2 regions of the Mesorhizobium subarcticum genome follow, and region 1 is predicted to be linked to the other one. Evidence: predicted binding sites of a transcription regulator. Region 1 holds the regulator's gene; the other holds the start of a gene.
What was found. Region 1 encodes PhoB, which activates phosphate uptake and scavenging genes when phosphate is short. Its sites were predicted from a motif close to TGTCATNNANCTGTCAT; they were not measured.
Positions count from the first base shown of each region.

Region 1 (5,170 bases):
ATCGAGCCCGAGAACAGGAAATCTGCGTTCGGATCGGAGCCCGAGCCCTTGATGAAGACATAATTGCCTTCCGGCTTGGCCTTGAACACCGCGGCGGCCTGCAAGCGGCCGACTTCCTTGTTGTCGAAGGTCAGGTAGAAAACATCCTTGTTCTCGATCAGGCGGTCATAGCCGACGACCGGAATGCCTTCATCCAGCGCCTTCTGCACCGCCGGGCCGATCGCCGAGGCGTCCTGCGCCAGGATGATCAGCGAATTGGCGCCCTGCGAGATCAGGCTTTCGACATCGGTGAGCTGCTTGCCGGGATTGGACTGGGCGTCGGCCGAGATATACTTGTCGCCGGCGGCCTCGATGGCCTTCTTCATTGCGGCTTCGTCGGTCTTCCAGCGCTCTTCCTGGAAGTTGGACCACGAAACGCCGATGACTTTGTCCTTCGCCTGCGCGACCGACACAAGCGTCAGCGACATGGCGACACCCGCCAGGATGGCGGCTGTGAATCTCTTCATTGTATCCTCCCTGCGCCGCGTATGGCGCGACCAAACTGGCCCGAAGGCCGGCACAAAGGCTCTAATTTTTTCGAGCCTCGAAAAAACACTGATCCAACACCGAAACGCTGTCAACATCGATTCTGATGGATTTCGATGTCCCCACGAATTTTTTTCGAGCCTCGGAATAAATAAATGACAGGACGGCCCGCTTCTGCCAGTATTTGGGCGTGTCGTCGGCAGTGTTCGAGGGGCCGGAGGAACCGCGGCGACCGGGAGGATGTGGGAAAGCATGTCGGTCGGAATCCGCCACGACGATCTGCGCCGGCGCAACCGCGCCATGGTGATTGCGGCCGTGCGCCGGGCCGGTCGGCCCTCGCGCACCGAGATCGCGGCGACCACCGGCCTCAGCCACTCGACCATATCGGCGATTTCCTCCGATTTGATCGGCGAAGGCATCCTGGCCGAAGGCAAACCGAGCGAGGCCGGCGCGCTCAAACGCGGCAGGCCGCAGGTCGGCCTCGGCCTCAACCCCGAGGCCGCGGCCGTCATGACCGTGGTGCTGTCGCTGAATTTCCTCTCCGTCGCCGTCATCGACTATGCCGGCCAGGTGGTATCGGAGGAGCAGCGCCGGTTGGACACGCTGACTATGTCGCGCGAGGCGCTGATCGGCGAATGCGTGGCCATCGTGCGGCGACGCCTCGCGGATCCCGACATCGATGTCCGCAGCGTCGCTCGCATCGCGCTGGCGATCCAGGGCATCACCGACACCAAGGCCCGGGCAATGCTCTGGTCGCCGATCACGCCGCAGACCGACATCGCCTTCGCCGACATACTCGAAGCCGAATTCGGCATCCCCGCCACCATGGAAAACGACTGCAACATGATGGCGGTGGCGCTGCGCTGGCGCGATCCCGAACGTTATCGCGACGACTTCATCGCTATCCTGCTTTCGCACGGCATCGGCATGGGCCTGGTGCTGAAGGGCGAGCTGTTCACCGGCACCCATTCCTCGGGCGGCGAGTTCGGCCACATGATCCATCGGCCGAACGGCGCACTCTGCCGCTGCGGACGCCGCGGCTGCGTCGAGGCCTATGCCGGCAACTACGCCATCTGGCGCAACGCAAAACAGCTCGGCGAGGACACCGAGCCGGTCGCCGATGTCAGCGACGCGCAGATGCGGGCCCTTGCCGCCACGGCGCGGGAGCGGGACGGGCCGGAACGCGAAGCCTACCGCAAGGCGGGCGAGGCGCTGGGCTACGGCCTCGGCAGCCTGTTCGCCCTGATCGACCCCGCCCCCGTTGCCATGGTCGGTGTCAGCGCCGCCGCCTTCGACCTGATCGAACCGGCGCTGCGGGAGGCCATCGCCCAGACCGCCGGTGGCCAGCATTCGAAATCGATTTCCTTCGACACCGAGCCGAACGAACTGCCCCTTATCCGCGAAGGCTGCGCCATGCGTGCACTGACCTTCGTAGACCAGGAGATTTTCGCGCCGGGCGCGCAGGGTAAGTCAGGCGTTGTCGGCAAGAACGTTGCCTGAATAACGCGTAGGGATATGTTGAGATTCAAGTCAGGCCGAGTCGAGAATGGTGGGTTCCGAGAACCGGAACGGAGCGGACATTTGGGTCCGTGAGTACCGGAAGCGCAGGAAACTGTCATTCGCAGGCCGGCATCACCTGAATATCAGCATATCCCTAATCTTCCCTGATCGCGTAGCCCGCCCCGCGAATGGTGCGGATCACATCCGGCATGCGGCCATTGTTGACCGCCTTGCGCAGGCGGCCGACATGCACGTCCACCGTGCGCTCGTCGATGTAGATCGTTTCGCCCCAGACATTGTCGAGCAACTGGCTGCGCGAGAACACGCGGCCGGGATGGCGCATCATGAATTCGAGCAGGCGGAATTCGGTCGGCCCGAGCCGGATCTCGCTCTTCTTGCGATAGACCCGGTGTGATTCACGATCGAGCACGATGTCGCCGACCTTGAGCACGCTGGACAGCACTTCCGGCTTGGCGCGGCGCAGCAGCGCCTTGATGCGGGCCATGAATTCCGGCGTCGAGAACGGCTTGACCAGATAATCGTCGGCACCGGTCGAGAGGCCGCGTACGCGGTCGCTTTCCTCGCCGCGCGCTGTCAGCATGATGATCGGCAGCCGCTCGGTCTCGGGCCGCATTCTTAGCCGACGACAAAGCTCGATGCCCGACACCGCCGGCACCATCCAGTCGAGCACCAGAAGGTCAGGGACGTTTTCCTGCAGCCGGATTTCGGCTTCGTCGCCGCGCGTCACCACTTCGACCTGGTAACCTTCCGATTCCAGGTTGTAGCGGAGGAGCACGCCTAGCGGCTCCTCGTCTTCCACCACCATGATGCGTGGCGCGATCATCGGCTTGTCACCCTGTTATGCCGCCGGCGCCGACATTGCGGTCTCGTCCTGCTTCGGGCGATTGGCGGGCAGCTGCGTGCCGGTCAGCACATAATACGCATTTTCGGCGATGTTGGTCACGTGGTCGCCGATGCGCTCAAGATTCTTGGCGCAGAACAAAAGATGCGTACAGGCGGTGATGTTGCGCGGATCTTCCATCATGTAGGTCAACAGTTCGCGGAACACCGAGGTGTATTTGACGTCGATGCGCTCGTCGTCATTCCTGAGCTTGGCGAGAGCCGAAGCGTCACCCGCCGCATACTCCTCGACCACGCCATGCACCTGGATCAGCACCAGCTGTGCCATGGCATCGATGGAGTGCGACAGGTCGCGCGGCGTGGCGCTGAGACCGACGGTGCCGACGCGCTTGGCGATGTTCTTGGCAAGGTCGCCGATGCGTTCGAGGTCGCCGGCCATGCGGATCGAACCGACGACATGGCGCAGATCGTCGGCCATCGGCTGGCGCTTGGCGATCAGCGTGATGGCGCGGTCGTCGAGTTCGCGCTGGCGGGCATCCATGATGGCATCATCGGAGACGACGCGCTGGGCGAGAGCGTTGTCGGAGTTCAGCAGCGCCTTGGTGGCGCCGCCGACCATCGAGCCGGCGAGATCGCCCATGTCGCTGATCAGCTTGCTGATCTGTCCGAGCTCCTCGTCGAAGGCTGCAACCGTATGTTCGGCCATGATCCTGGTCCTCGTATGCGTGCGATCAGCCGAAGCGGCCGGTGATGTAGTCCTGCGTGCGCTTCTCGCGGGGCGACGTGAAGATCTTTTCCGTTTTGTCGAACTCGACCAGCTCGCCCAGATACATGAACGCCGTCTGCTTCGAGACGCGCGCCGCCTGCTGCATGTTGTGGGTGACGATGACGATCGTGTAGTCGGCTTGCAACTCGTCGATCAGCTCTTCGATCTTGGCGGTCGACAGCGGATCGAGCGCCGAGGCCGGCTCGTCGAGCAGGATGACTTCCGGCTTCACCGCCACGGTGCGGGCAATGCAAAGCCGCTGCTGCTGGCCGCCCGACAGGCTGAGACCGCTGGCGTTGAGCTTGTCCTTGACCTCGTTCCACAGGGCTGCGCGTTTCAGCGCCTGCTCGACACGGCCGTCCATCTCGGCCTTGCTGATCTTCTCATAGAGCCTGACGCCAAAGGCGATGTTCTCATAGATCGACATCGGGAACGGCGTCGGCTTCTGGAACACCATGCCGATCTTGGTGCGCAGCAGGTTGAGGTCCTGAGAGCGGTCGAGAACGTTCTGGCCGTCGAGCAGCACCTGGCCCTCGGCCGTCTGCTTGGGATAGAGCTCGTAGATGCGGTTGAAGACGCGCAGCAGCGTCGATTTTCCGCAACCCGACGGTCCGATAAAGGCGGTGACGCTGCGCTCGGGCAGCGACAGTGTGATGTCCTTCAGCGCCTTCGACTGGCCGTAGTAGAAATTGAGGTTCTTGACCTCGATTTTCACCTTGGCGGCGGCCTCGGTCGCGATCGTCATGTCTGGAGACAACATCTGGCTCATTTGTCCTCTCTGCGTCCGGTCAGGCTGCGCGCAACGATGCTGAGCGCGAGGACCGTCAATGTGATGATGAGTGCGCCGGTCCACGCCAGTTGCTGCCATTCCTCGTAGGGGCTGAGAGCGAACTGGAAGATTGTGACCGGCAAGCTGGCCATCGGAGCGTTGAGGTTGCTCGACCAGAACTGGTTGTTGAGCGCCGTGAACAGCAATGGTGCCGTCTCGCCGGAAATACGGGCGATGGACAGCAATATGCCAGTGACGATGCCGGAGAGGGCGGCGCGGTAAGCAACCGACTTGATGACCACCCAGCGCGGCGCTCCGATCGCGGTGCCGGCTTCGCGCAAGGCGTTTGGCACCAGATTGAGCATGTCCTCGGTGGTGCGCACGACAACCGGGATGACCAGGATGGCGAGCGCGACAGCGCCGGCGATTGCCGAGAAATGCCCCATCGGCCGCACCATCAGTTCATAGACGAACAGGCCGATGATGATCGACGGCGCCGACAGCAGGATGTCGTTGATGAAACGCACCACGGTGGTGAGCTTCGAGAAGCGGCCATATTCGGCCATGTAGGTGCCGGCCAGCACGCCGATCGGCGTGCCGACAATGACGGCGATAACCGTCATCACCACGCTGCCGTAGATGGCATTGAGCAGGCCGCCGGCGTCGCCCGGGGGCGGCGTCATTTGCGTGAAGACATCAAACGACAAGCCGGCGGCGCCCTTGTAGACCAGCGCGCCGAGGATCAGTGC
Region 1 is NZ_CM144237.1:2,090,237-2,095,406, reverse strand. It holds gene xylF (D-xylose ABC transporter substrate-binding protein) at 1-506, opposite strand, end outside; gene ACZYHG_RS10225 (ROK family protein) at 778-2,025, shown strand; gene phoB (phosphate regulon transcriptional regulator PhoB) at 2,180-2,869, opposite strand; gene phoU (phosphate signaling complex protein PhoU) at 2,885-3,592, opposite strand; gene pstB (phosphate ABC transporter ATP-binding protein PstB) at 3,618-4,421, opposite strand; gene pstA (phosphate ABC transporter permease PstA) at 4,418-5,170, opposite strand, start outside.

Region 2 (5,170 bases), 1.6 Mb from region 1:
CGTAGACGGCCCGCAAGGCGTCTTCCACCGTTTTGGCTGTCGTCCTGGCCGCCGCCTGGGAGTTTTCGATATAGCGTTGCCTGGCCAGCGCGTAGTCGCGCTGGCTGTCGATGCGCAGCGCCACCAGCATCACCGCGCCGGTCACAAGGATCACAGCAAATCCGACTGCTCGCCTGAATGCGTTCATCGGCTCCCACCATCAATTGGTGAGGGATACTCCAGAGCGGTTTAGGAAGCGCTAATGAGGAAGCACGAATGAGAACGTCTTCTTTACTGCCCCGACGCTGCCGAGCACCACGTCGGGCGTGATCCAGAAACCTGCGTTCGCGGGTGCGGGCGAGCCGAGACCGAGGCCTGCACCCAGGGTTCAATTCACCGGTGCCGCCCCAGACTGCTGGTCCGCATCGGTCAGCGTGCCGAGGAAGGTGACGATGTCGTCGATCTCGGCATCGTTCAGCGCCGGCCTGTCGCCGGGTTTTTTGCCGTTGAAGGGCGGGTCCTGATTCAAGTTCGGCCAGTAAGCCTTTGGCAGATCGTCATATTTTCTGACCGTGCCATCGGCATTTCTGGAATACCAGTGGCCTGGATCCGTGTCGCGGCTGGCGTAGAAGGCGACGGCGTCGCGCAGCGTGTGGAAAGTGCCATTGTGGAAGAAGCTCTTGCGCAGCGCGACATTGCGCAGCGTCGGCGTCTTGAACAGGCCGCAATATTCGGTCCGGCCACGAAAATCGGTGCGCAGTGGGCCACACAGGCCGAGATCGATATAGGCGGGATCGGCATTGGCCGGAATGGAAGCATTGCGTGGCACGGCGATGGCGATCAGGCCGAAATCGGTGAATTGCGGCGGCTCGCCGTCATTGGCGGGTTCGCTCAGATGACAGCTGGCGCAATTGCCCTTGGTCTCGTCCTTGAACAGCGCGCGGCCGCGCATTTCCTGCGCTGACAACTGCGCCTTGCCGGCGAGGAAGGCGTCGTAGCGGCTGGAGTAGGGGTAGAAGTCGGCGGCACTCTGCTCGAAGGTGCCGAGCGCTTCGGCGGCGGCGTCGAAGGCATCGGTTGGGTGGTCGAACACGTTGTTGCCGAAGACTGCCTTGAACTCACCGGCATAGGCTGATTTGCGCAAGGCGGCTGCGACGGCGGCCTCATCCTTGTTGGCCATCTCGAAGGGCGAGAGCAGGGGGATCTTCGCCTGGTCCTTGCCATGGTCGGCGCGGCCATCCCAGGTCAGGCCGCCGGTCGGGCCATTGTCGACGCTCTCGTCACCCTCGTCGTCTGAATCGTAGAAATGCTCGGTGAAGGCGGGCGCTGCCTGGAGGTAGCGCAGCGAGGGGACGGCGCGCATGCCGGGCTGGTCGAGGTTAGGACCGCCCATTTCGACGGGTGAGGCCGAGGCCGGGCCGAAGGCATGATGCGGATCATGGCAGGACGAGCAGGCCTGCTTGCCCGAGGCCGACAGCGCCGGGTCGAAGAACATTTCTTTGCCAAGCGCGGTCAGCGCCTCGGCGCGTGCATAGGCCTGCACGCGTGACATCGGGCCGGGGTGGACGCCATCGGGTTCCGCCGTGTTTGCGGGCGCGACGAAGCTTACCATCGATGCCGCGGCGACCACTGCCGCCCGCCTTTTCCATCGTCCCATTGCCATAGCTGCAGTCCGTTTTCGATCCCGCAACTAAGTATCCTGTGCAACGGATCCATGACTCAGCCTGACGTTCACGAAACCGTGTTCGAGGGGTCGGCAAATGTCACAAAGGTGACAAGGCATGGAAGTAGCTCCATTGCTGTATTTTCGTTGCCCATGCGTGCCGTCCTCCAGCCAGCCACGAGGCATCCCCATGACAAGGTCCTTTCTCTCGCTTTGCCTCGCCTCGACGGCGCTGGCATCGTTCGTCGGCGCGGCCCACGCCGCTCCTCCCGGCTACGACAAGATCGACACCGTCGTCGTCATCTATGCCGAGAACCGCAGCTTCGATAATCTCTATGGCGGCTTTCCCGGCGCCAATGGGCTGGCCAATGTCTCGGCCGACCAGGTGCGCCAGCTCGACCGTGACGGCAACCCACTCACAGAACTGCCGCCGGCCTGGGGCGGACTGACCGCTAAAGGAGTGACGCCACCGGTGACCGAGGCGCAGTCGGCGCATCTCGCCAATGCCAGCTTCGCCATCGACGATGCCAGCGGCTTCAACGAGAAGACCTCGGTCGTCACGCGCGACCTCTGGCATCGCTTCTACCAGGAACAGATGCAGATCGATGGTGGCAAGAACGACAAGTTCGTCGCCTGGGCCGATTCCGGCGGTCTTGTCATGGGCCATTATGACGGCTCCGGCCTGCCGATGTGGGCGGTGGCGAAGAAATACGTGCTGGCCGACAATTTCTTCCAGGGTGCCTTTGGCGGCTCTTTCCTCAACCACTTCCAGCTCGCCTGCGCCTGCGTGCCGGCCTATCCCAACGCCGACACCAGCCCGGTGAAGGGGCAGATCGCCGTCGTCGAGGCCGATGGCAAGACGCTGAAAGTGGCCGACAACTCGCCGGCCTCGGCCCTTGGCGGCGCGCCGAAATTCGTCAATGACGGCGCCATCACGCCCGATTTCTACGCCGTCAACACCATGCAGCCGCCCTATCAGCCGAGCAACAACAAGCCGGCCGCGGGCGGCGACCCGGCCTTGGCCGATCCGTCCGTGGCCAGCACGCTGCCGCCGCAGCATGACATCACCATCGGCGACCTGCTGTCGCTGAAGGGGATCGACTGGGCCTGGTATGCCGGCGCCTGGCAGGCCACGCTCGACGGCAAGAACGCCACGCCGGTGCCGAACTTCCAGTTCCATCACCAGCCGTTCAACTATTTCGCTGCTTACGCACCCGGCACGGCCGCGCGGACCGCGCATCTCAGGGATGGCGGCCTGGAAGGCACCGAATTCATCAAGGCGATCGACGACGGCAAGCTGCCGGCCGTCACTTTCTACAAGCCGCAAGGCAATCTCAACGAGCACGGCGGCTATACCGATGTGGCGAGCGGCGACCAGCATCTGGCCGACCTCGTCGGGCATTTGGAGAAGAGCCCGCAATGGGGTCACATGCTGGTGGTCGTCACCTATGACGAAAACGGCGGCTTCTGGGACCATGTCGCGCCGCCGAAGGCCGACCGCTGGGGGCCGGGCAACCGCGTCCCGGCCTTCATCATCTCGCCCTATGCGAAGGCGGGCACGGTCGACCACACGCAATACGACACGACGTCGATCCTGCGCTTCATCACCGCGCGCTACGATTTGCCTGTGCTCTCCGGCATCGTCGCCCGCGACAAGGCGCTTGCCGGCAATGGCGAGCCGCCGATGGGCGATCTGAGCGCCGCGCTTGATCTCAGCCGGTAGGCTTGGGCCGCTAACCGCCTGATCTGCGGATGAGGTCGCGGCCGATCGGCTTCGGTGTCTCGCTGCGCAGCACCAGCGCCGTGGTGACAGCACCATGGCGCGCCACCGCGTCGACGATGGTTTCAAGGTGGGCGGGCGAGGGCACGACCACTTTCAGGACGAAGCAATCCTCGCCGGTCAGCCGGTGCACCTCGGTGATCTCGGGCATTTCGGCGAACTGCTTCAGGCACGGACGGATATGCTCGTGCGTGGTGCGCACGCGGATGATCGCCATCATGCCAAGGCCAAGGGCGGCGGGATCGATCACGGCGGTGTAGCCGGCAATGACACCGCGCTCCTCCAGCCGCTTGACCCGTTCGGAGGTGGCTGGCTGCGACAGGCCGACCCGCCGGCCGAGCTCCGATATGCCGATGCGGCCGTTCTCCTGCATGACCTCGATAATGGCGATATCGGTCGGGTCGAGCGACGCGCGCTCCTCGCTGTTTTTCACGGCGACCTTGAATCCATCGGCAAGGCGGTGATTTTTCCGATGATTTCCCATTCTCGACGCCATTGCAAGACGCCACCATGCACCATCGATCGATAGGAGCAAGGCGACATGACGCATTTCATCATCCTGCCGGGCAGCGGCGGTTCAGGTCCCGGCCATTGGCAATCGCGCTGGGAAAGCGGCAATCCCGCGATGCGGCGCTTCCAGCCGTCAAGCTGGGACCTGCCCGATTTCACCGACTGGCTGGCGGCGCTGGAGGGCGCGGTGATCGCGGCGCCGGAGCCGCCGGTGCTGGTGGCGCACAGCCTGTCCTGCCTGCTGATCGCGCATTGGCAGAAGATTTCGCAAAGGCCTGTCAAGGCTGCCCTGCTGGTCGGCGTCCCCGATCCGACATCCGTTGTTTTTCCCGGATATGGCATGGCTTTCGCCAAGATTCCGCAAGGACGGCTGCGCTTTGCCTCGCTGGTGGTGACCAGCACCGACGACCCCTATGGCTCGGCGGACTATGCGCAAGCGAGAGCGACGCAGTGGGGCAGCCGCCTTGCCGTCATCGGCCCGTTCGGACACATCAATGCCGCGAGCGGTCTGGGCGACTGGCCGGAAGGCCTTGCGCTGCTCGAGGGGCTGGGGTCCGAGGCCTGAAGGTGGTGGCGCTCAGCCGCCATTCACCAAAGCGAGGACAAGCTTCTGCAAATTGCCGCCCTGGCCGAGTTCGACACGGTCGAAATCGCGGCTGCCCTGTATGCGCGCCTTCGATATCGCGTCGAGTTGGCGGACCACCTCGGCCCTGGTCTTGCTGCATTTGGGATCATCGGTGACGGTCAGGCCGTCTGTCACGGCTTCGATGTCATGGACCATCTGTATCATGCTGGCGCCATGCACCTTCTCATGGGCGCTGACGCCGGCGATGAACACTTCCCATTTCTTCTGGACGGCCGGCGGCAGCGGCGCGGAAGGGCTTGGCAAGGTGTAGGTGATGACCAGTTTCGGATTCCTCGCCGTCAGCACGCAGTCCTTGCCCCTGGGCTTGTAGTCCCTGACCCCCCAGGTGAGCTTGAAGTTGGTGTAGGCGATGGCGCGGGTAATGCCGACATTCGGCCCGTTCTCGCCGATCGACCGGTAGAGTTCCAGCCCGGACTGGCCTGATATGGCGTAGGTCTCGACCTTCTCGACCGGCTTCCATTCGGCATGGGCGGTGAGCGGCAAGGCTATCAGCGCGACCGTCAAAAGAAACAGACGAACACAGGTTCTCAACACCACTCTCTCCAGACCGGAACCGAACAGGCAATGCCAGCGGAAGGCTTTTCCTATATGC
Region 2 is NZ_CM144237.1:3,642,767-3,647,936, forward strand. It holds gene ACZYHG_RS17790 (putative bifunctional diguanylate cyclase/phosphodiesterase) at 1-154, opposite strand, end outside; gene ACZYHG_RS17795 (cytochrome-c peroxidase) at 368-1,591, opposite strand; gene ACZYHG_RS17800 (acid phosphatase) at 1,833-3,365, shown strand; gene ACZYHG_RS17805 (Lrp/AsnC family transcriptional regulator) at 3,376-3,855, opposite strand; gene ACZYHG_RS17810 (RBBP9/YdeN family alpha/beta hydrolase) at 3,964-4,497, shown strand; gene ACZYHG_RS17815 (DUF922 domain-containing Zn-dependent protease) at 4,510-5,109, opposite strand.
Region 2: the regulator PhoB is predicted to act here: its motif matches at 1,683-1,699, upstream of ACZYHG_RS17800 (acid phosphatase).